DNA from 3 places in the Desulfatiglans parachlorophenolica genome. Region 2 is predicted to be linked to each of the others. Evidence: riboswitches for the same ligand, from Rfam matches in the RefSeq annotation. Region 2 holds a riboswitch; each other region holds the start of a gene.
The links. Region 2 has a riboswitch for cobalamin ahead of ACZ500_RS21865 (TonB-dependent receptor plug domain-containing protein). Riboswitches for the same ligand answer to the same signal wherever they lie in the genome.
Positions count from the first base shown of each region.

Region 1: linked by a shared signal. The riboswitch ahead of ACZ500_RS10395 (cobalamin-binding protein) and the one ahead of ACZ500_RS21865 (TonB-dependent receptor plug domain-containing protein) in region 2 are both predicted to bind cobalamin.
Region 3: linked by a shared signal. The riboswitch ahead of ACZ500_RS01645 (hypothetical protein) and the one ahead of ACZ500_RS21865 (TonB-dependent receptor plug domain-containing protein) in region 2 are both predicted to bind cobalamin.

Region 1 is NZ_AP042460.1:2,227,526-2,234,499, forward strand. It holds gene ACZ500_RS10375 (PAS domain S-box protein) at 1-192, opposite strand, end outside; gene ACZ500_RS10380 (hypothetical protein) at 580-894, opposite strand; gene ACZ500_RS10385 (hypothetical protein) at 1,197-1,649, shown strand; gene ACZ500_RS10390 (C1 family peptidase) at 2,155-3,504, shown strand; cobalamin riboswitch at 3,907-4,110, shown strand; gene ACZ500_RS10395 (cobalamin-binding protein) at 4,114-5,100, shown strand; gene ACZ500_RS10400 (FecCD family ABC transporter permease) at 5,097-6,119, shown strand; gene ACZ500_RS10405 (ABC transporter ATP-binding protein) at 6,104-6,925, shown strand.
Region 2 is NZ_AP042460.1:4,706,595-4,713,568, reverse strand. It holds gene cobN (cobaltochelatase subunit CobN) at 1-37, opposite strand, end outside; gene ACZ500_RS21875 (radical SAM protein) at 24-1,196, opposite strand; gene cobO (cob(I)yrinic acid a,c-diamide adenosyltransferase) at 1,217-1,789, opposite strand; gene ACZ500_RS21865 (TonB-dependent receptor plug domain-containing protein) at 2,005-4,044, opposite strand; cobalamin riboswitch at 4,373-4,579, opposite strand; cobalamin riboswitch at 4,992-5,177, shown strand; gene ACZ500_RS21860 (cobyric acid synthase) at 5,321-6,974, shown strand, end outside.
Region 3 is NZ_AP042460.1:354,292-361,265, forward strand. It holds gene ACZ500_RS01635 (phosphoenolpyruvate-utilizing N-terminal domain-containing protein) at 32-436, shown strand; gene ACZ500_RS01640 (hypothetical protein) at 394-597, shown strand; cobalamin riboswitch at 891-1,095, shown strand; cobalamin riboswitch at 1,830-2,033, shown strand; gene ACZ500_RS01645 (hypothetical protein) at 2,288-2,554, shown strand; gene ACZ500_RS01650 (hypothetical protein) at 2,737-2,952, shown strand; gene ACZ500_RS01655 (hypothetical protein) at 3,075-3,899, shown strand; gene ACZ500_RS01660 (ABC transporter substrate-binding protein) at 3,886-5,829, shown strand; gene ACZ500_RS01665 (FecCD family ABC transporter permease) at 5,908-6,918, shown strand.

The DNA of each region.
Region 1 (6,974 bases), 2.5 Mb from region 2:
GATGAACTGAAAGGTCTGATCGAAGATCACGCGCCATTTCCGCTCGTACTCGCGCAGTTCCGCCTCCATTCTTTTTCGTTGAGCATCATCGGCGGACACCGCAGTCGAATCGGATTCCAAGACCTCCAAACGGCCGCGCAGTTCCTTCAATTCACGCAGCAGCTCTTCTTTCGTCCTGTCTTCATCCCTCATGGCTATTACCTCTCCCAGCACACATCCACGGCTCGATGGAACTTCAAAGGGTCGCTTTCCGGACCCATCGACGCAGCCGCGCCGGAGCTTCTCAGCAAAACAGCACGCAGCAACATCAGTCGCGGCGAGGATAGCTTCTACCATAACATGCCTCTGCGTCGGCGGCAAGGCCGGCCCCGCACCGCCGGTGACGCCCGATTTCATGCCGCAGGAGGTTTTCTCCTGCCCTCTGCCTGCCTGGTCGGGAGGCTTCCGTTCCTGGTCGTTCTGCAGGATGCCGACCCAGGCTGGCGGGAAACTTACCTCGTGTCCATCCGGAAATGATTTCCCTATAGAACCCAGTTTCCAATCCTGAAATGAGGATTTTTCTTCACACCCTTCGAGTGCTCAGTCCCACCGCTTCGCGGCGGGTCCCGGTCTGGCCAATATCAAGGAAATCAAGCGTTTGCGCGGAGGCGACCTGGTGGTCGCCGCACAAGCAAACGTGCAGATCGACGCCGAGATTGGCAAAAAAGACCATTTCCGGATGGAAACTACCTCATATCCATCCGGAAATGATTTCCCGGTACAACCCAGTTTCCAATCCGGAAATGAGGATTTTTTGCCAATATCAATGAAATCAAGCGCTTGCGCGGAGGCGACCTGGTGGTCGCCGCACAAGCAAACGTGCAGATTGACGCCGAGATTGGCAAAAAAGACCATTTCCGGATGGAAACCGGGCGGAATCGCAGCCTTGACACCGACTAAGAACGTGTAAGAACGATCCCGCTTATGGGCAGCACCTCCGTAGGGATTTACATGGAAAAAGGTAGAATTTTGATTGCTTCTTTCTGCTTTCGATGATATGAATTTCGAGGTGTTTGATAATCAATTCTTTAGTCTCCTTCCTTCGATCTCGAATTCGGCGCAGCAGGGGACCCTGCTGGTTGGCCATGGAGCCAGGAGAACCTTCCATCCGTGCCTCGTGGAGGCTGCCTAGCGATCTCTTTCAGGAGGACCGACACATGTGGAAAATGCTTTTTTGTATGACCCTGCTGGTTTTCATCGTGCCCCAGTTTTCCTGTGCAAACCACCAGCAAGCGACGGAAAAATCCCTGTCAACCGGCCCATGCACCTACAAGCATTACAGCGGGCAGGCAAAGATCGTATCGATCGAGAAGAGCGGCGCCCCCAAAACCACAGGCGGACCATCCTACCAGCAATATGAAGTCAGATTTCTCTTCACCACCGGGGAGACACTCGATCACGCCTATGCTCACCTGGAGAATCAGCAGCAATCGCTCACCTTGACCAATTCCTGGCATCCCGGACCGGAATTTCTCCGGAAATATGGCATCGAGGTCGGGAAAAGCTTCGACTGTACGCTTGGAATCATTCAAAAAGGAACCTGTTCGCCGGTCGTTTTCGATTTTCCCGGGATTGATCGCAGTGATTATTTTGAAAACACCCAGCGATAATCCTCAAGCCTGTCCGTCCAGTGAGAAGGCCCGGTAGATGTCACCGTTTCGCCTGAAGATTTTTTGATCACTCTCCATCCGGAAATGGTCTTTTTGGCCGATTTCCATGTTGATCCGTCTATCTGCTTGCGTGGAAATTCAGGGAATGTCTTCCGCTCAAGCCTTTGATTTGTTTGTTTTCCATGCGTATTTCCTTGACCAATGCGTGGAATCCATCAGCTGTACCTGATCATCGGGCAGCCATTCAATCAACCCAACCGGACCAATTGTTGCCAAGAGTTTTGATTCATCGTTACCTGAAGAGATTTCACCTTATCCATAGCGCTATCCGGAGGATTTTTTCACTTCTGACCTTTCACCCAAAGACATCGTGGCGCTCTGCGTCCATTCAAGGGATCGTGGGAGGATCCAATCGATACGCAGATCGGCCAGAGTGAGCAGGATTGAGCATGTTGATCCGCCTTGGTGCGGCCACTTTTTTTTTGCTGAATCAGGAGGTAGAAGGATGAAAAATTACAAACGGTCTCTATTTTCACTCACCGGCCTCGTGATCCTGGCGGCGTTGTTCCTGGTTTCACCGAACGTCGTGCTCTGCACCGAGACCATCGACGAGATCAACGCAGCCATCGAAGCCGCGGGGGCTGATTGGGTCGCAGCCGAAAACCCCATCACACGCATGACCCCTGAAGAGCGCCGGAAGCTCCTGGGAGCCATGGAAGAGACGGCCGGCCCCGAGGCCGAGGTGCCGGCCGCGGCGCCCCTGTTTACCGTCCTCCCATCCCAGTACGACTGGCGCAACATAAGTGGTTCAAACTACGTCAGTTCGGTCAAGAACCAGGGCGGGTGCGGCTCCTGTTTCTGCTTTGCGACGGTGGCCGCCCTCGAGTCCAAGTACATGATCACCAACAGCCTTCCCGGCTCCACTCTCGACCTCTCGGAGCAGATCGTGCTTTCCTGCAGCACCGCGGGTGACTGCACCGGCGGCTATGCCAGCACCGCGTCGGATTACCTGAAGAACCCCGGCACAGCGGTGGAATCCTGCTATCCCTACACCGGAACCAAAGGACCCTGCGCGAATGCCTGTGCCAACTGGCAGGATGACGCCTATTATCTTACAAATTGGGATTATGCAAACAGCGGTGAAGTCGCGACCAGCACCGAGATCAAGAACGCTATCTATAGCAACGGCCCCGTGGTTGTGTGGTATAAAGTCTACAGCGATTTTTACAGTTACAGCACCGGCGTTTACACCAAGACAAGCGGAACATATGAAGGCAACCACTTCGTCCTCGTCGTCGGGTGGAACGACTCGAACAGTTCCTTTATCTGCAAGAACAGCTGGGGGTCCTCCTGGGGAGGCCTTGGCGGGTATTTCAATATCGGCTACAGCCAGTTGGCCGGTGACGTGCAGTTCGGATACTGGACCTACCAGTACGGGAGCGCCTACGGCCCCAGCGTCGACTGGTACGCCGCCTATCGAACCATGTTCCCTGTCGCCGGGGACCTCGCCCTCTTCCGCGACTATCGCGACAAGGTGATGGCCGAGACCGCCTTCGGGCAGTTTTGCTCGGGTATGATTTACAACCAGGCGGACAATTTCCTGCGGGTGCTTTTGACCCATCCGAGGCTGCTGCTCCAGGCCCGACAGCTCGTCAAGGCCAATCGTGGAGCCGTTCAAAGCGTCGTGCAGGGAGGCTACGGCGTGATCGAAAATACGGATGAGGTGATGGGGTTCATAGGTGGCGTAGGAGAGGCTGCGCCCCTCGACCTCCGGGTCTTTCTCAATCAGCTTAGAAACCAGATGGAACGTCACCGGGCCTCCGGCGAGCCTTTCCTCGGTTTTATCCTGCAATAGCATTCCTCCTGAGCCGATAGGAGCAAGACCTTCGCGGATCCGCAAGGCCCACCCGTCCGGGTGGGCCTTGCCCTTTTGGTTTCACGGATCTGATCTATAGATAAGGGCGCTGCTGTTCCCCGGTCTTATTGTGCCGCACCACCCTCCAGGTACCAGGAGTGTTTTGCCGCTTGACAAAATTTCAATTTTCGCGTTATAATGAATTTTTGGAAGAATTGTGAAACTCGCTTCACTCTGGAAATCGCGCCGAGGCGGCGTTGCTGCTTTGGTGGGGAGTCCTGGTGCAGGACAGGTTTGGTGTGAAGTTCAGCCGTGTGTTCGCTCCATTTCCCGGTGTTGATCCATCTCATCCTGTCTGGTTTTGAAGCGTGTGCGGGCGCCCCGATCCCTGCGGAGCGGGAAGCCCTTCAAGGTTATTCAGGCGCCTTTCGAGGCTTAATAGGGAACCCCGTGCAAATCGGGGATGGGCCCGCCGCTGTTACTCCGCTCCGCTGAAAAACGCGGGAACCTTACGGCCATGATAGCCACTGTTCCGCTGTAACCGGAATGGGAAGGCCGCCGTAAGGGCGGAGAAGTCAGAAGACCTGCCTGGATAGGGAGATGCGTGCCGTGACGGAAAGACGGCTGTCTCCGGATCTCTCGGATATGAACAGGGCTATCCCCGGATCAGAACGTGATTCGGGGGTTTTTTTTACTATGAAGCTGATCCGCCATCTCTGCGCCTGTCTTTGCCTTGTTTTCGCATCGGCTGCGGTCCCCGCATCGGCCGGGGTTTTTCGAGACGCAACGGGAAAAGACATTACGGTGCCCTCACCCCCTCGACGGATCGTTTCCCTCGCCCCCAGCATCACGGAAATCCTGTATTTTCTGGGCCTGGGAGACCGGGTGGCGGGTGTCACCCAATACAGCACCTACCCGCCGGAGGCCTGCGGCAAGCCTAAGGTCGGGAGCTATGTCAACCTGAACATCGAGCAGATCATCAGCCTCGCCCCGGACCTCGTCATCGCCACGGCGGATGGGAACAGCCGGAGCGTCGTCGAGACCCTCGAAACCGCCGGCATCCGGGTCTTCACCACCAACCCGCGGAACATTTACGAGGCCTTGGACACCATCACGCTCCTGGGGCGCGTCTGCGGCGCCACCCGGGACGGCGCGGCGGCGGCCGAGGCCCTGAAGGCCCGCGCCGAACGCGTAGCGGAAAAGGTCCGCGGTCTGCCTCGGCCGAAGGTCTTCGTGCAGATCAACCTGCGCCCCATCATGACGATCAATCGGGACACCTTCCTGAACGACCTGATCACCCTGGCCGGCGGCTGGAACCCATTCAGCGAGGAGCCCTTCACCTACCCCAGGATCAGCCTGGAAGAGGTCATCCGCCAGAGACCCGACGTGATCCTGGTCTCCTCCATGGACCGCGGCGGCCGGTTCGAAGAGGCCCGCCAGGGCTGGCTGCGTTTGACAGACATCCCGGCCGCCCGCAGCCACCGCGTACACCTGATCGATTCGGACCTCGTCGACCGCCCTTCGCCCCGCATCGTAGACGGTCTCGAAGAGGCGGCCCGGTTCATCCACCCGGAAATCCTCTGGGAGCGGCCATGATCCTGCATCGACGGGTAACCCCCGGCAAGGTCCTTCTTATTTCAGCCGTCATGAGCGGTCTTCTCGGCGGGGCGATCCTCTTCTCTCTCTGGCTCGGAACGGCCGACATCTCCTTCTCGGCACTCTGCCGCACCCTGTTGGGGGAAAGTACGGGCGGCACAACGGAGCTGATCGTTCTCAAGGTCCGCCTCCCACGCGTCCTGCTCGCCGGCCTCGTGGGCTTCGCCCTTTCCCTCGGAGGCGCCGTCTTTCAGGCGCTTCTCCGCAACCCTCTCGCCGAACCATTCATCCTCGGGGTATCGAGCGGGGCCGCTCTGGGCGCCATCATCGGGATCATGCTCGGCTTCAGCTTTCAGTTGGGCATCCCGGTCTTTTCGTTTGCGGGCGCACTGGTGACCATCCTCCTCGTCCTCCTTCTCGGCAGACGCAGGATGGGGATGGAGTCTTCGACCATTCTGCTCACGGGCGTCATCATCAACGCCTTTTTCACCGCCGTCATCATGTTCTTCGTCTCCACCTCCACAGACAGCCGTCTGCACACCATGCTCTTCTGGCTTTACGGCGACCTGTCCCAAAGCCATTTCGGCCAGTCGGCGATCATCGCGCCCGTCGTGATCCTGGCGGCGGCGATCCTTTACGGCTTCGCCCGCGATCTGAATCTCATGACCCTCGGGGACGAGACGGCCTGCCACATGGGGGTGGACGTCGAAAGGACCAAGCTCCTCTGTTTTCTGCTGGTATCCCTGATGATCGGACTGGTCGTCTCCCTTTCGGGTCTGATCGGATTCATCGGACTGATCGTGCCGCACCTCGCCCGCATGATGTTCGGCCCGGATCACCGGCTTCTCGTCCCTGTGTCGGCCCTCGGGGGGGCCATCCTCCTGATCGTCTGCGACACCTTCGCGCGCTGGGTGGTTTCGCCCAGCGAACTGCCCGTCGGGGTCGTGACGGCCTTCCTGGGCGCTCCTTTTTTCGTGATCCTTCTGCGGACCCGAGGCAGCCAATGGAACCGATCCTGACCCTCGACGACGTGAGCTATCGCTACGAAGACACCCTGGCCCTCGGAGGGATCCGCCTGGAAATCGGGAGCCGTGAACTGGTGGGCATCCTCGGGCCGAACGGGTCCGGCAAGAGCACCCTGCTGAAGCTCATGGATGGACTGCTCAAACCGGAGAGCGGCACGGTGTTCTTCAGCGGACGCCCCATCGGCGCGTTCAAACGCAGCGAACTCGCACGCCGTATCGCCTTCGTCGCCCAGGAACAACCGTTTCAATTCTCGTTCACCGTGCTGGAGGTTGTGTTGATGGGCCGCTCACCTCACCTGAAGCGCCTCCAGTTCGAGAGCGACCGGGATATCGAGATCGCCATGCAGGCCCTGCGCACCGTGGATGTCGAACGGCTGGCCGATCGATCGATCCACGAACTGTCCGGGGGCGAGAAGCAGCGCGTGCTGATCGCCAGGGCACTCGCCCAGGAACCGGAAATCATCCTGCTGGACGAACCGACGGCCTTCCTGGACATCAAATACAAGATGGAGATCTTCGAGCTGATCGCATCGCTCGTCCGCGACAAACAGGTGAGCGTCGTCGCGGTCACGCACGATATCGACCTGGCGGCCCTGTACTGCAACCGGTTGATCATCCTCGAAAACGGCCGCCTTTTCAGCGCGGGCGCACCCGCCGAGGTGGTCACGTCCGAAGGGATCAGCGCCGCATACAGCTGCCGCGTGCTCGTAGATCGGAACCCGGCTACGGGCGCCCCGCGCGTGAGCCTGGTCGGGCGGGCGGAGCGTTGCGCGGAAAGCCAGGCCTGCGCGGAAGCGTAATTCGATTTGCATGCAAAAACGCGTCTCCGGCCCTGCTGCGCTGCGGATC
Region 2 (6,974 bases):
CGGTGGCGCTGAAATAAACCAACTTAAATCCTTGCATAGTTATTTTCCGCCCCTGAACGTATCTCGCATGCCGACCCGTTTCCAAGATCCGGAAACGGCGACAATCTCCTCTCCCAGTCGCCGAAGGCCCGGTACAGGTGCCGTGCCAGACACTCCGGCCCGCTCCGGTTGTAATAAAGCCTGCTGGGGCAATCCCCGGCGCATGCGTTTGCGGGCGCGGCGCGGTCACACCCGTCTCCCCCGCAGGCGAAGGCGGCCAAGGCCCGGAGACCGGCGGGGTCCGGATGCTCCACCGTGCCGGCGGCAAAGGCGGGGTCTCCAAGCGTCTGCCCGCAGGGGAAAAGGCTGCCGTCGGGGTGAACCGCGACGCTTTCGCCCGCCTCTGCGTGGCAAAAAGGTGAGGGTGCGCCCCCTCGTCGTTTTTGCCGCCAGGTCTCCCATTCCCGAAGGAGGATGGGCCTTCTGCGCATCCTGTTTACAGCCTCGAGCGTTCTCAGAAGCTCTGTCACCCCGGTGTACAAGGTCTGCGGATCGGACGGCGGCGCATCGGTCCGCCCGATTGCACGCCCCTTCGTTACCAGGAGATCCAACCCAAGGCCGAACACGTTCGGCAACCCCCCGAGGAACAGCCCAAGCCGCCCCAAATGTCGGGCGCTCTTACGGGTCACCACACTGGTGACGCTGAAGGGAACCTCGTATTGTCTGAGAAGCTCGAGCCCTTTCAGCGTCGACCTCGTTCCACCCCGCTGCGCATCCTGGATATCCGGCGGGCCGTCCAGGCTGACCCCGACCTGGATGCCGAACCGCTTGAAGATGCGGACAACAGAGGGATCGACCAGGGTACCGTTGGTCTGAACACCCAACGTAGCCGAACCGTTCGAACGGTGCAGCAGACCGCCGACCCATTCGATCATCTCCGGGACCAGCGTCGGCTCCCCTCCGCTCAGTTGCACATGAAATCTTTTTTCCCCCGCCATCGCCAGCCGGACGGCGGCCTCCGCCACCGCTCGAGACATGGTGGGGGTCTTGGCGACGATATCGCCGTGATAGCAATAAGAGCAGCGCAGATTGCAGTCGGTGGTCAGCACCAGAATCACATAGCGGGTCCTGAGCGGCCGCGCCGCCGGCTGCGCACCGATCATTTCTCCTTGCCAAGCCTCTCTCACGGTTTCCTTCCGTCCCATCGCGCGGTCCATTTTCAAACGTTTGGATCCTTTTAAAATTCAATCCCTCTTTGCGCACAGATCCCCTTCCGGAAGGGATGTCTGACCTCGACCATCTCCGTGACCAGGTCCGCCTCGGCGATGATCTCCTCCGGCGCCCAGCGCCCGGTCAAGACCAGATGGACGTCTCTCGGACGTTCCCTCAGAAAGGCAACCACTTCGGCCTGCGGAAGCAAACCCCTGTGCAGGGCGATATGAATCTCGTCCAGGATGACCATCCGGTACTCCCTCGAGACTATGGCCGATCGGCCTTTTTCCCACGCCTCTCGAGCCGCCTCCCTGTCCTTGGGCCCGGGTTCACGGCCAAAAGGCCGCATCATGCCCCGGCCAAGGGGGAGGATTTCAAACAGGGGATGGAGGTGCTTTGCCGCCTCCAACTCCCCATAGTGCCGGCTCCCCTTGACAAACTGGATCATCAGCACCCGAAACCCCTGTCCGACGGCCCGCAGGGCCAACCCCATCGCGGCCGTCGTTTTGCCTTTTCCGTTGCCGGTATGCACGATCAGGAGTCCGGGCTCCCGGGGACACGTTGCGGTCCAATGCTCGTCTTCGATCCTATCGGTCATGCTGTCCTTCTGCGCTCCTCGAACCGCACAGGAGGACACGATCCTTCCCCGCACGGCGTGATATCGAAATCCCGATCTCAGGCAATCGAAGCAACCTCCAGCACACGCCTGTCGAAGCGGCGACTCCGCTGGGATGGCCGCTGGAACGGTTCTCTGTCGATGCCGGGTGAGGGGGTTTCCCCCCTGCACCCGGACCCCCCGTGATCAGGAGAGGGTTAAAAGGTGATCTTCGTCCCGCCGTAAATCCAGCGCCCGGGCATGGTAAATCCACTCTCGGTGTACTCCTTGTCGAGTAGATTTTCGGCCCGCAGCCAGACCTCCAGCCACTTGCACACGGCATAGCTCAAGGCGGCATCCACACTCACCACGCTGGGCTCTTCATAACGAACCTTGTTCCAACTCGGGTCATAGAGCGGCACGATCCGGTCGCCGCTCCAGTTGATCCTCACCGAAGCCCTCAGATCCTCCACAGGAATCACCGTCGTGATGAAGCTGGCCTTGTTGCGGGGCAGATATTCCCGCCGGACCCAGATGTCACTGTCCTTTTCCTTGTACTGCGACGACGCATAGGTGTAGACAGCCGCAAAGTCGATCCGCTTGTTGGGTCTCACGTTCACATAACTCTCGAACCCTTCCGCCTTGGCTTCACTGGCGTTTTCATACCGATTCGCAAAACCGTCAAAGATGATCAGATCATCGAAATCGGTGCGGAACCAGGTAAGCCCCATGGTAAACTGTCCGTCCATAAACATCTGATCGACACCGAGTTCATAGCTCCGGCTTTCCTCGGGGCGAAGATCCGGGTTCCCGATGCTGATGACCTGCCCGTTCCACAGGTACCCGCCGTAGGTCTCGTAAAGGGACGGCGTACGGTACCCCGATCCGGTGTGCCCGTGGATCCGGGTGCCTGTATCGAAGGCATAGGCGGCCGAGAACTCCCCGACGGTCTTGGAATCGAACCGTTCATGATGGGTGTAGCGCCCCCCGGCATTGATCCGCAGCGCATCTTCGAGCAGTGACACACCGATCTGCCCGAAGGCATCCCAGCTGTCCCACTGCTCGTTGTAATAGACGGGATCGTAATCACCCAGGTACGGGTTGCGCGGCTCCCGGCCGTCATAGACCGATTTCTCGTAGTCCGCCCCTGCCGTCACCGTGAGCCAATCCAGCGGACGCAGATTGTGCTGCATCTCGAGGTATGTGGTTTCCCCGTCATAGTTGGACTGGTCCCCCGGTGTATCCGACCAGAAGTAGTGCCGCTCCGTTCGGCCGTAAGACCCTCGGAGGCCATAATCCCAAAACGCGGAGACGTCGTGGTTGAAACTCAGGCCCTGCTGGGTCATAAGGCTTTCACGGTGTTCGTCTTCACTGGCCAGATTTTTCACGACCTGCCCGTTGGCATCCAGTGCGGGATTCACCTCGCTCAAGGCGAGGTCGGAGTCGAAGGTGATGGAGCTGAATTCGACCGACATTCCCGGCCCGAACCGAAGACCCGCGCCAATGGTGCCGCCGAGGCTGTCATAGTAATAATCGTTCGGGCCGCCGTTGTTCTCGCCGTCGGTCGTGACAACCTGTGGATCGATATCCAGATAGTAGCGGTCCTCCTTGCCATAAAAGATACGCCCGTTCTGGATAAAGGTGTTTCTCTCCCCCACCTCGTTCCGCCACTCCAACCCGAGCCCGTCGACCCATTTTTCGGGGATCACATTGACGACTCCACCCATCGCCTGGGAACCGTAAAGGGTGCTGCTCGTGCCCTTCAGGACCTCCACCTGCTCGATATTGGAGGCGCCATAGAGGTCTCCGATGAAGTATTGAAGGGTGCTTTGTGTGTCCGCCGCATCCCTCAGGGGAAAGCCATTGTAGCGAAACTGGGTATGCTGGGTTCCGGAGCCGCGGATGCTGATGCCCGAGAATTGCCCGGGGCCCCCGTTGCGCCTGAGGTAAACGCCGGGCAGGTCATCGAGCAACTCGGGCAGAAAATATTGCTCCGCATCGTCACGCTCCTGTGTCGTCACCACGCTGACGCTTTTGGTCACGTGTTCGAGAGGCTCCTGGATCCGATCCGCCGTGACGACGGTCGGCTCCAGATACACCCTGCCGACGTCCTTCTCCTCCGATTCACCGGCAAGTTCCTCCTCAGCACCCGATGCGGTAGCGGCCTTTTCATCTGCAGCCCCTGCAGCCGAAGGCACCCCCCAGAGAAGACACAAAACCATCAAGATCTTCAGCCCGTTCCCAAAATGAATTTTCATAACGCTCCTCCCTCCTCCGTTCCTTGATGCGGGCAATCAAAAAGACGCATACGGTCCCGGCCGGCGGACTGCGTCATCCCATCCGATGAGGCCGGACGGGTGCCGTGAACCGCTGCCAACCGGGCTACACCGCCAGACCTCTTCTATCCGTAATTCGGTCAGGCGGGCGGCTCCGCGACGCACAGGGGAACTGAAGGTTCGAGCATGCCTTTCGGCCAGGCCGATCCCGGCGCAAAGACAAAAAAAATCCCCGGTCGACAAAGTCGATCCGGGGATTCCCCATTTTTATCCCTCAAGAATCTTCAGCCCCTACCCATACCACGAAATACGAGGGCCATGTGATCAGGCAGGTCTTCTGACTTCCCCCCCACTCTGGCGGCCTTCCCACCCGACTTATGACGGGCAGTGGCCATTGGTGCCAAAGCAGTTCCCTTCTCAAGCGGAAAAGGGAGGGGTTACAGCGGCGGGTCCGTCCCCGATTCACACGGGGTTCCCTCTTAAGCTCTTCACGAGCACCTGAACAACTATGGAGTTGATAGCAGGCGCCACAAACCCTGTCAAGAAAAATTTCTTCTCACAGCCAGCCCCATTCGGAACACCCCGGGCTGGAATGTGCTGTTCAAAAAGATCTGCTGTCGATCGGACGACATTCATCCACTCACAGACGTCCGAGGTCTGTTCCCTCTTTCCAGCGCAAACCATGAAAATTTCAGCATTCGAAAAGTCCGGCTGTCTCTTTCCCCGATCACAGTCTTGAAACCCTTCAGCCCTGTTCCTGGAGCACCCTTCCCGTCGCATCCAGAACCGTGTACTCCACAGGGGTAGCGCCAAAATCTGCAAATCAAAACAATCGATGATCTGCGATCGTGAGCATCGCTCGGCATGAGTTATGACAACCTTCAAATCACGGAGTTGAAAAAAAAGTTGACCGCTGATGGCTCGATGTGCCACATTGCGATCAACCGAGTCGCCATTTGCGATGGCATCAAAGGGAAGACGGTGCGAAGCCGTCGCGGACCCGCCGCCGTAACCGGGAACGAAAGCCGCAGAATGCCACTGTCCGATTGGATGGGAAGGCGCGGCCGCTAGGATGATCCGGAAGCCGGAAGACCTGCTCGGGTGGTGGTTGCAGCTTCGATTCCCGCGGAAAAGGAACGGCTGCAGTTTGGATGGAACACGGCATCCCGACTCTGAACATGGAGGGTCGGGATTTTTTTGCTTCGCAAACCTTCATCCTTCGGGGGCCGCTCACCCGGATCGCCCAAGGGGATGCACAATGGATCTTGGACATGGTGGAAATATCGGCCTGCTGGCGGCACGGGCGGGTTTGCCCAGGGATAAAATCCTCGACTTTTCGGCTTCCATCAATCCCCAGGGTCCGCCAGAATCCTTGCGCAGCCTGGTCAACCGCAGTCTGAGTGAGGCGGTCCACTATCCCGATCCTCACGCCTCCGGTCTGGCCACTGCACTGGGTGCCCATCACGGTATTTCGTCGGAGAAAATCGCGGTGGGCAACGGCTCGACAGAACTGCTCTTCTCCTTGCCTCGTGTACTGTGCGTGTCCCGGGCGGTGCTTCCCGTTCCGAGTTACCTGGATTACCGGACTGCGGTGCTGCGTGAAGGGTTGTCCGTCGAGGAAGTGGCGCTCAAAGAAGGCGACGGATTCGCCATACCCTGGAACACGCTCGAAAGGAAACTCAAGGGGGGAGAGATGGTCGTCCTGGGCCAGCCCAACAATCCCACCGGGAGGCTTTTCGAGATCAACCGTCTGGTGGATTTGTCCGACCGTTATCCGGACTCCTTTTTTGTGGTGGACGAGGCCTTTGCCGACTTCGTCCCGAACTACCAAAGCCTGATCCATGCCGAGCGTTCCAACGTCGTGGTGGTGCGCTCTATGACCAAGCTTTATGCCATTCCAGGCTTTCGTCTGGGCTACGCTGTGGCGGATGCCGTTCTGGCCGCCCGATTGCGCGAGTTTCTACCGCCCTGGTCCGTGGGTTCTGTGGCTCAGACCGTCGGCACAGGCGTTTTGCGTGATCAGGCCTACGCCGAAAAGAGCCGTTCGGATGCCGTTCGCCGCCGGGAAATATTGGCGAATGAACTGTCCGCCCTGCCTGGGTTGAAGGTCTATCCCGGTGCAGCGAACTATCTGCTGGTCCGAATCAAGCGGACGGACATCGATGCGGTCGCGTTGGAAGAACAGGTGCTGCGCCAGGGGATCGCTATCCGGGTATGCACCGACTTCGTCGGCCTGGGAAGAGACTATTTCAGGGTGGCGGTGCGGACGACATCAGAAAACCGGTGTCTCGTCGCAGCACTGGCCAGGGTACTCCAGCCATCCCGGCCGACCGCCGTCGTCAAATCCCGAAAAACACCTGCCATCATGTTTCTGGGCACCTCTTCCCATGCAGGCAAGAGTGTGCTGACCGCCGCCCTGTGCCGCATCCTTCTCCAGGACGGTTACACAGTAGCCCCGTTCAAGGCCCAAAGCATGTCACTTGATTCCTATGCGACATCCGAAGGCGGGGAAATAGGGCGCGCCCTGCTGGTCCAGGCTCAGGCCTGCCGTCTGCCGCCCGACGCGCGGATGAATCCGGTGCTGCTCAAGCCCCTTTCAGAATCGGGGTCTCAGGTGATCGTGGTCGGAAGACCGATCGGCAACATGTCGGCCTCCGAGTACATCGCCTGCAAGAAGGATTTGTGGAAAACGGTCCGCGAAGCCTACGACTCATTGGCGGCCGAGGCGGACGTGATGGTGCTCGAAGGCGCGGGGAGCCCGGCCGAGGTCAACCTGAAAACACATGACCTCGCCAATCTGGCCCTGGCCGATCATGCCCGGGCCACGTCCCTGCTGGTGGGGGACATCGACCGGGGCGGACTTTTCGCGGCCTTTGCCGGGACCCTCGACCTCTTGTCGGAGCATGAGCGGT
Region 3 (6,974 bases), 1.4 Mb from region 2:
CGGCATCGGGCCGGTGTTCAGGCTTCGGCATGTGGAATTTGAGGTCAGCGGCCGGAAACTCGACCCGCAGGAGGCGGCCTTGGAACTCGGGCGCCTCGAGGCCGTCTGCCGGGAGGTTGCGGCGGCGCTCCTAGGGTTGGAAGACGGTGCCGCGAGGGAGGCGCTCCTGGCCATGCCGGAGAGCCCGCTTTTCCACGGAAGCATTACGGACCGGATCCAGTCCGGTCGGCCGGCGGCTGACGCCGTCGTGCAGAGCGTAAACGACCTCGCCGTCATCTTCGGCGCACTTCCAGACCCGGTCCTGCGCGCCAGGGCCGGGCAGGCCGAGGAGGTGGGCAGGCCTGCATCTACGAGAACATCCTGCGCCGCGTGCCGGGAAACCCGGCCGGGGACATGGTCGGCAACCCCCTGGCCATCCCCGTGCTCATCGGGCTAGGGTTCAGTTCCCTTTCGGCTACTGCGCCGCGCATCCCGGAGGTGAAGAAAACGATCCTAACGGTTGACAGCGGTGAGGCCAGACACCTGGCCCGCTCTGTCCTCGCCCTGGAGGATGCCGACCAGGTGAGGGCCTGCCTGCGGCGGGAGACCGGCAAATGACCCCATAACACCGCCCAAAATCAAGAGGGAGGATCCGAAGGAGACGATGGCATTCTTGGCGCAGATACGTGCACCATCGTGGGTATAGAGGTCTCCAGCGTCGTCAGGATCCCTCATCGCAACGATGGACACGCCCTCTTTCGGGGTGATGGTGGATATGTCGGGAAAGTCAGGGAGTTCGCTTCTCTAACTGAAGGGCCTGAACAAGGCCTTTGGGTGTAAACTGGGAACGTCGCAGAACGATACCAAATTTTTCTTGACTTTTATTCTTGCCCTCAGTAGCTTTCCTCTGAAAGAAGAAAATTCGTTCAGGTGCCTTTAACCAGGCTTAATAGGGAACCTCGTGAAAGTCGAGGACGGGCCCGCCGCTGTAATCGGAGACGAAAACCGCATATCGCCACTGCCGGGTGTTTAGTAAATGATTGATCGTCTGGTGGGAAGGCGCGGCAAGTAGAGAGATCCGAGAGTCAGAAGACCTGCCCGAACGGAGAAAGCGCAAACCTTCGCGGAGGGAGGTGGCTCTGTGGTTCTGAGGATGAAACTGGGAAATCCCCGGATCGAGTTATTTCGGTCGGGGTTTTTTTTGTCCGGGGACCGGATCGGACGTGCTGGTTTGTGCATTCCCTCTTCCCGGGATTTTTCCGGCTTGGTCGGATAATCGATAAAGACTTGCTGAGCAGTATGGATATGGCTTGAAGGATTTTGCTGATGGGTCGTCGAGTAAAGAGATGCACGATATTGTTTTTCATAGACGATAGATATACCAGCCGTGACCTTTCTTTCGGAGCGATCGGAAGATCCAAGAAGCTGAAAAACTCGTCGATTTCTCTCTGTAATGAACAGTGGACGAGATGCATGAGGAAAAATAAAACGGCAGTGAAGGATACCTTACGATTGTGGGAAAAATATTTTTCAGAGAAACTGTGCGGTTGAAGAAATTTATGAAAATGGAAATGTTTTCTAAGGAACCTAATCGGTTTGATGCAAATTTTGGAAAGTAGATTCTGTGCCAAGCGCAACATTTTTACATAATTTTTCCGTATGCATATGTCACTTCCTTTGAAATTGACATTTGATTCATTTTATACTGCTGACAGAGAAGTATAACTTGCTATATATGCAAGTAAAAACCTTAGCCCCGGCTTCTTAAGTCAATGATATTGAGTATTATTTGTGCAAGAATTTTTCTTGAAATGTTTCCTATGGACGAATAGCATCATTAGCATCATAAGAATATAATCTGCCGTTCAGGTGCCTGGAGCAGGCTCAAAGGGGAACCTCGTGAGAATCGAGGGCGGACCCGCCGCTGTGATCGGGGACGAAAGCCACACATCGCCACTGTTGGGTGGTCAGCAAGTGACTGATTATCTGATGGGAAGGCGCGGCAAGTAGGGAGATCCGAGAGTCAGAAGACCTGCCTGAACGGTGAGAGAGCAAACCTTCGTGGACAGAGGTGGCTCAACGGTTCTAAGGGTAAAATTGGGAAATCCCTGGATCGGTTCATTACGGTCCGGGGATTTTTTTTGTGTGCGCCCGGGAGAGCCCACAATCGTGGAGGTGAAAGTCCTCTACACGCCTGTCAGGGGGAGGTGTTAGCCGGACGGCAAGGGTGCCAGCCAGGAGACAGGAGCTGAAAGAAGGCGCAGGCAAGGCGCTGGTCCGACGAACAGGAACCTTACATGAGGTGGTCATGCTGGATGAGGAGTCACATATCTTCAAAGTCCGATATCTGTGCGGAAAGCAAGGGCTTGGTGCGTCAAACGTCACCGCGGGGACGGGATACTCCCAGGCGAAGAATCTTCATTCAATGGAAGCAGTGGTTGAACGTGAGGACATGTCGGGGGCCTATCGCCGAGTCAGGGCGAACAAGAGTGCTCCCGGAGTTGACGGCCTATCAATCGAAAATTTCATGGAACATCTCAACGCTGAATGGCAGCGTATTGAGAAAGAACTGTAGGAGGGTCGGTACGTGCCCCAGCCCATGCTTAGGGTTTATATCCCCAGACTTGGCGGAAGTGGAATTCGGTGTCGCTTCCCATATGAACGAGGCCTTCCCTGTGCGCTTCTTCACAAAGCTTGGAGTCGTGTCGCTGCTCGGTCTCGTGAAGCAGCTTCAATGTAATTAGTCTCTATCCGGAAATGGTCTTTTTGGCCAATCTCGGCGTCACTCTGTACGTTTGCTTGTGCGGCGACCTACAGGTCGTCTCCGCGCAAGCGCTTGAGTTCCTTGATATTGGCCAAACCGGGACCCGCCGCGTAGCGGTGGGACTGAGCGGCGAAGCGGTGAAGAAAAATCCTCATTTCCGGATTGGAAAGCGGGTCATGCTGGATAAAGCATTCCCGGATGGAGACTAATTACTGTACCGCTATGGTACGGAGCCATATGACTGGCGGTATGGGAGGACGGCGAGGGCAACTACGCCTCCTGCTCGATTTGGAGTTCGGCCGCGAAGGGGGCATTCTGCGTCGGGAAAAGATTGGCAGAGCGGCAATTAGGCCAATTCTTGAGGATACCGGAGAAAGGGCAGAGCGTGATTTCCTTGACATTTCCGCTAAAGAGTTTCTATATCGCGGCCGGCTTTTACCTGGTAGGTACGGTCTTTCACCTTTTGGCAAGGGAGAAGCCTGCCATCTGGTTTTTCACAGCAGGCATTTTGATCAATGCAGTCTCTGAGATATCCGGCAGAGTCATTGTATGGCCGTACTGCAACATGTTCGAGGAACCGTTCTTCCTCCCCATATGCGTAGCCGCCGTTTCCGTTGTCCTCATCATTTCAGGAACAGCAAAAGACGGCCTATCCCTCCTACCGCTCATCGCACTCTTCTCGCTTGTCGCTGTCTTTTTTTCAGAAGGGTACTACCCGCCCTTTACCATGCAGTCAAAGAGCATCCACGCACATTTGTTTCATCTTTTTGCCTTTGTTGGCCATGGCTGTCTGATAACCGGGGCCTATCTTGCCGTTTGCTCTCTTGTGAGGAAGAGAAGAGATGGTATTCCGTATCAGATGATTATCTGGGGGTTTGCCTTCATGTCAGTATCGGGCATGTTTGGCATGTTATGGAGCTATGCGGGAAGATCTGACACGGTTTCGTGGAATCACTACTATTTTCATTCAATTGCAGTCTGGCTCTACTATGCCGGTTTTTTGCATCTTCACCTTTTTAAAGGATGGGATCAAAACAAAAAGATCTGGATACTTGTGGGAGGCGCAGTAATGATATTAAGCTTGGACTACTTGCCTCAGATTGGCGCAATGCATATTCCGAGAGTATTTAATGGCGGATTGTATGATCTCTTTTAGGGCGATTTGGACCTTTTTGGGAAGGCCTTCTCTTTCAGTCTGTCTGATATATCTTATTGTTGCGGATATTTTGGTAGGCTCTTTCATCATGAGAGACAATCCGAAGATATTTGCAGTGCTTGACAGCATAACGATTCAAGAATGGGTTGTCACATATGGACTGAACAATCTCAAAGCCACTTGGTGGTTCTTTGTCTGTTTGTATTTGTTGTTATCTCTTGGAATAACCACATCGGTGTGCAGCATAAACAAGGTGATTTCCGTTATCAAAAGATTCTATGGGAATGGTTTTTTGAAACTTGCTTTAAAGCTATCTCCATCAGTTATTCATCTCGGCTTTCTCTTTCTCCTTTTGGGGCAGCTTGCAAGCCATACGCTTGGGGTCAATTCGCATGGGCATATACTGGACGTAGGAGGAAGTATGATTGTTCCGGGATCTGACATAGTTGTTGTTCTGAAGGATTTGAGGATAGATTTCTTCAAGGGAGATCGTGAGTTCTTGGGCATGGAAGGAGAGGCAAAAACCGTTTCTGGGACTCTTTCCATCTACGACCGGCATGAGGATCATGAAAAGAGAATCTCCATGAACCACCCTATGATGTATAAGGGGTGGGGCCTATTCATTCAAGATTTTTCCCCAAAAAGCGAAGGGAACAAGAGGCCGCCCTATATCAATATGACGCTCAGAAGAGACCCGGGCATCAGGTTGATGATTGCGGGGGGAGTTATGTTTGGATTGGGGCTTGTACTCTACCTCATCTCTGTCATTCAGTCCCGTATCAACGGCGGGCAGGTGTTCTACGGCATGCCTGTTAAGCATTACGAGGGGTCGCAACGATCCAAGACGATAAACAGACGGCCTGGCATGCCTCATCTACTGATGGTCTCTTACCTTTTTGTGCTTTTATTCGGGGGGTGCAGTACAGATTTCGAGCAGTACGGCGAGTTTTCCATCAAGTCTCTCGAGAACGGCTCCAAGGAAATCACGGACGGCATCGGGAGAAAAGTGCTGCTGGTGCCGCGTACTGACACCGCCAAGAACACAGACAAAGAGGGAAAAGCCATAAGAATCCCTGTGCAAAAGGTCGTTGTGTATTCTGGATACGATGCTGCGCTGATCAAAGAGCTGGGACGGCTGGACAGCGTTAGAGGTGTTATCGCCTCTGAGGAGAGATGGCACATCCCTGAGATAAGAGAGGGGATTAAAGACGGCAGCATATCCTATCTCGGGGAGTACAAGTCGATCGATTTCGAGAGATTGAGGGCCATCCAGCCGGACGTGGTTTTTACCTGGGATGAAGGCGTTATCCCAAAGCTCGAAGAACTCTCCATCCCATGCGTATTGACCTCAACCAGGATCGCCAAGGACCTGGACGCGCACATAAAATTCATTGAATTTCTTTCGGTGTTTTACGTTGAAGAGAAGCGGGCAGCGTCTTTTGTAGATGTACAGTTCAAAAAAATTAATGAAATATCGGTCAGATTGGAGAATGCGATGACAAGGCCGAAGCTTGTCTGGGGGGATATCTACGAAAGGAAGGTATTGGTCGAGCCCGGGAACTCATGGGCTGGGCAGTTGGTGGAAAAGGCGGGGGGCGATTATCTGTTTCGTGATCTTGAAGGCGCAAGCTGCATGCAGGTTACCCTGGAGAAATTCTTTGCAAGGACAAAATGGGCTGAAATGTTCATCACATACCGTGGACCGGAGAGCGGGATCACATCCAAGGAAAGGCTTCGCCAAGCGAACAGGTTGCTTGAGGCAGTGGAAATCAAGCCTATGAACGAGGGAAGGATTTTTTTTACAGGCTACAAATTGTATCAGACCGCGGATGTGGCAGGCATTATCGAAGAACTCGCAGCGATTTTTCATCCCGGATTGTTCCCGGAAAAAACGGATCCTCATTATTTTTTTGAGCTTCCCCGGAAGTGAAAGGGTGTGAAAGCGCAGTACGGTCATTTCCAGACCCATCTACATAGCGTTCTTCTAAGGGCGTGAGGTATATATAGCATGAATATAGCAAGATATGCCGGTTTGTTCATCCTGTTCTTGGTCCTTCTGGCAGTCTCCCTTCTTGTGAACATCGGCGTCGGCACGGAAAGCATTCCGTTTGTTGAAGTCTGCAAGATCATTTGTCAGAACGTTTCTGATTCGACCTATGGTGCCATCATATGGGAGATACGTCTGCCTCGGGCCCTGGCCGGCGCATTGTGCGGGGCCTATCTGGCAGCGGCCGGTCTTTTGCTCCAGGTCTTCTTCCGCAATCCTATTGTGGGCCCCTATATCTTGGGCGTCTCATCCGGGGCTGCCCTCATGGTGGGGCTGGTCATGCTGGGTGGTTTGAGTTTGGGGATTCTGAGCATCCATCCGCTTTTCATAAGCGTGGCGGCCTTTGCCGGGGCATTGGCTGTGATGCTGATTATCCTGACGGTGGCAGGCAGGATAAGGAGTGTCGTCACCTTGCTGGTCATAGGGCTCATGACGGGGTACCTTTGTCATGCCATCACAAGTGTCCTGATCGCCTTTGCCGAAGAAAAGAAGCTCAAGGGATTTGTGCTCTGGCAGATGGGCAGCTTTTCCGGGATTTGTTGGAATGAAGTCTATCTCGTTAGCGTAATGGGGGGGGGGTTGCTGTTCGGGGCCTATCTCCTTTGCAAGCCCCTCAACGCCCTTTTATTAGGAGAGGACTATGCGAAGAGCATGGGTGTCAACATCACGCTTTTTCGGTTGCTGATCGTAACATTTTCAAGTGCCTTGGCCGGGATGGTCACCGCATTTGCAGGGCCTGTCGCCTTTATCGGTCTCGCCGTTCCCCATATGGCCAGACTGACATTCGGCACCTCGGACAACAAGATTCTGATCCCTGGCGCGGCGCTTCTGGGTGCCGCTGTCACCAGCCTGTGCGATCTCATTGCCAGGCTCCTGTTTTCTCCGGTGGAATTGCCAATCAGCGCCATCACGGCCATCTTTGGCGCGCCCGTTGTAATCGGTCTCTTACTCAGAAAGAAGACTGCCATATGAAAAGCCTGGACAAGCAATCGACGCAGAACGCTGCCCTGAAACAGGGAAGCAAGGTA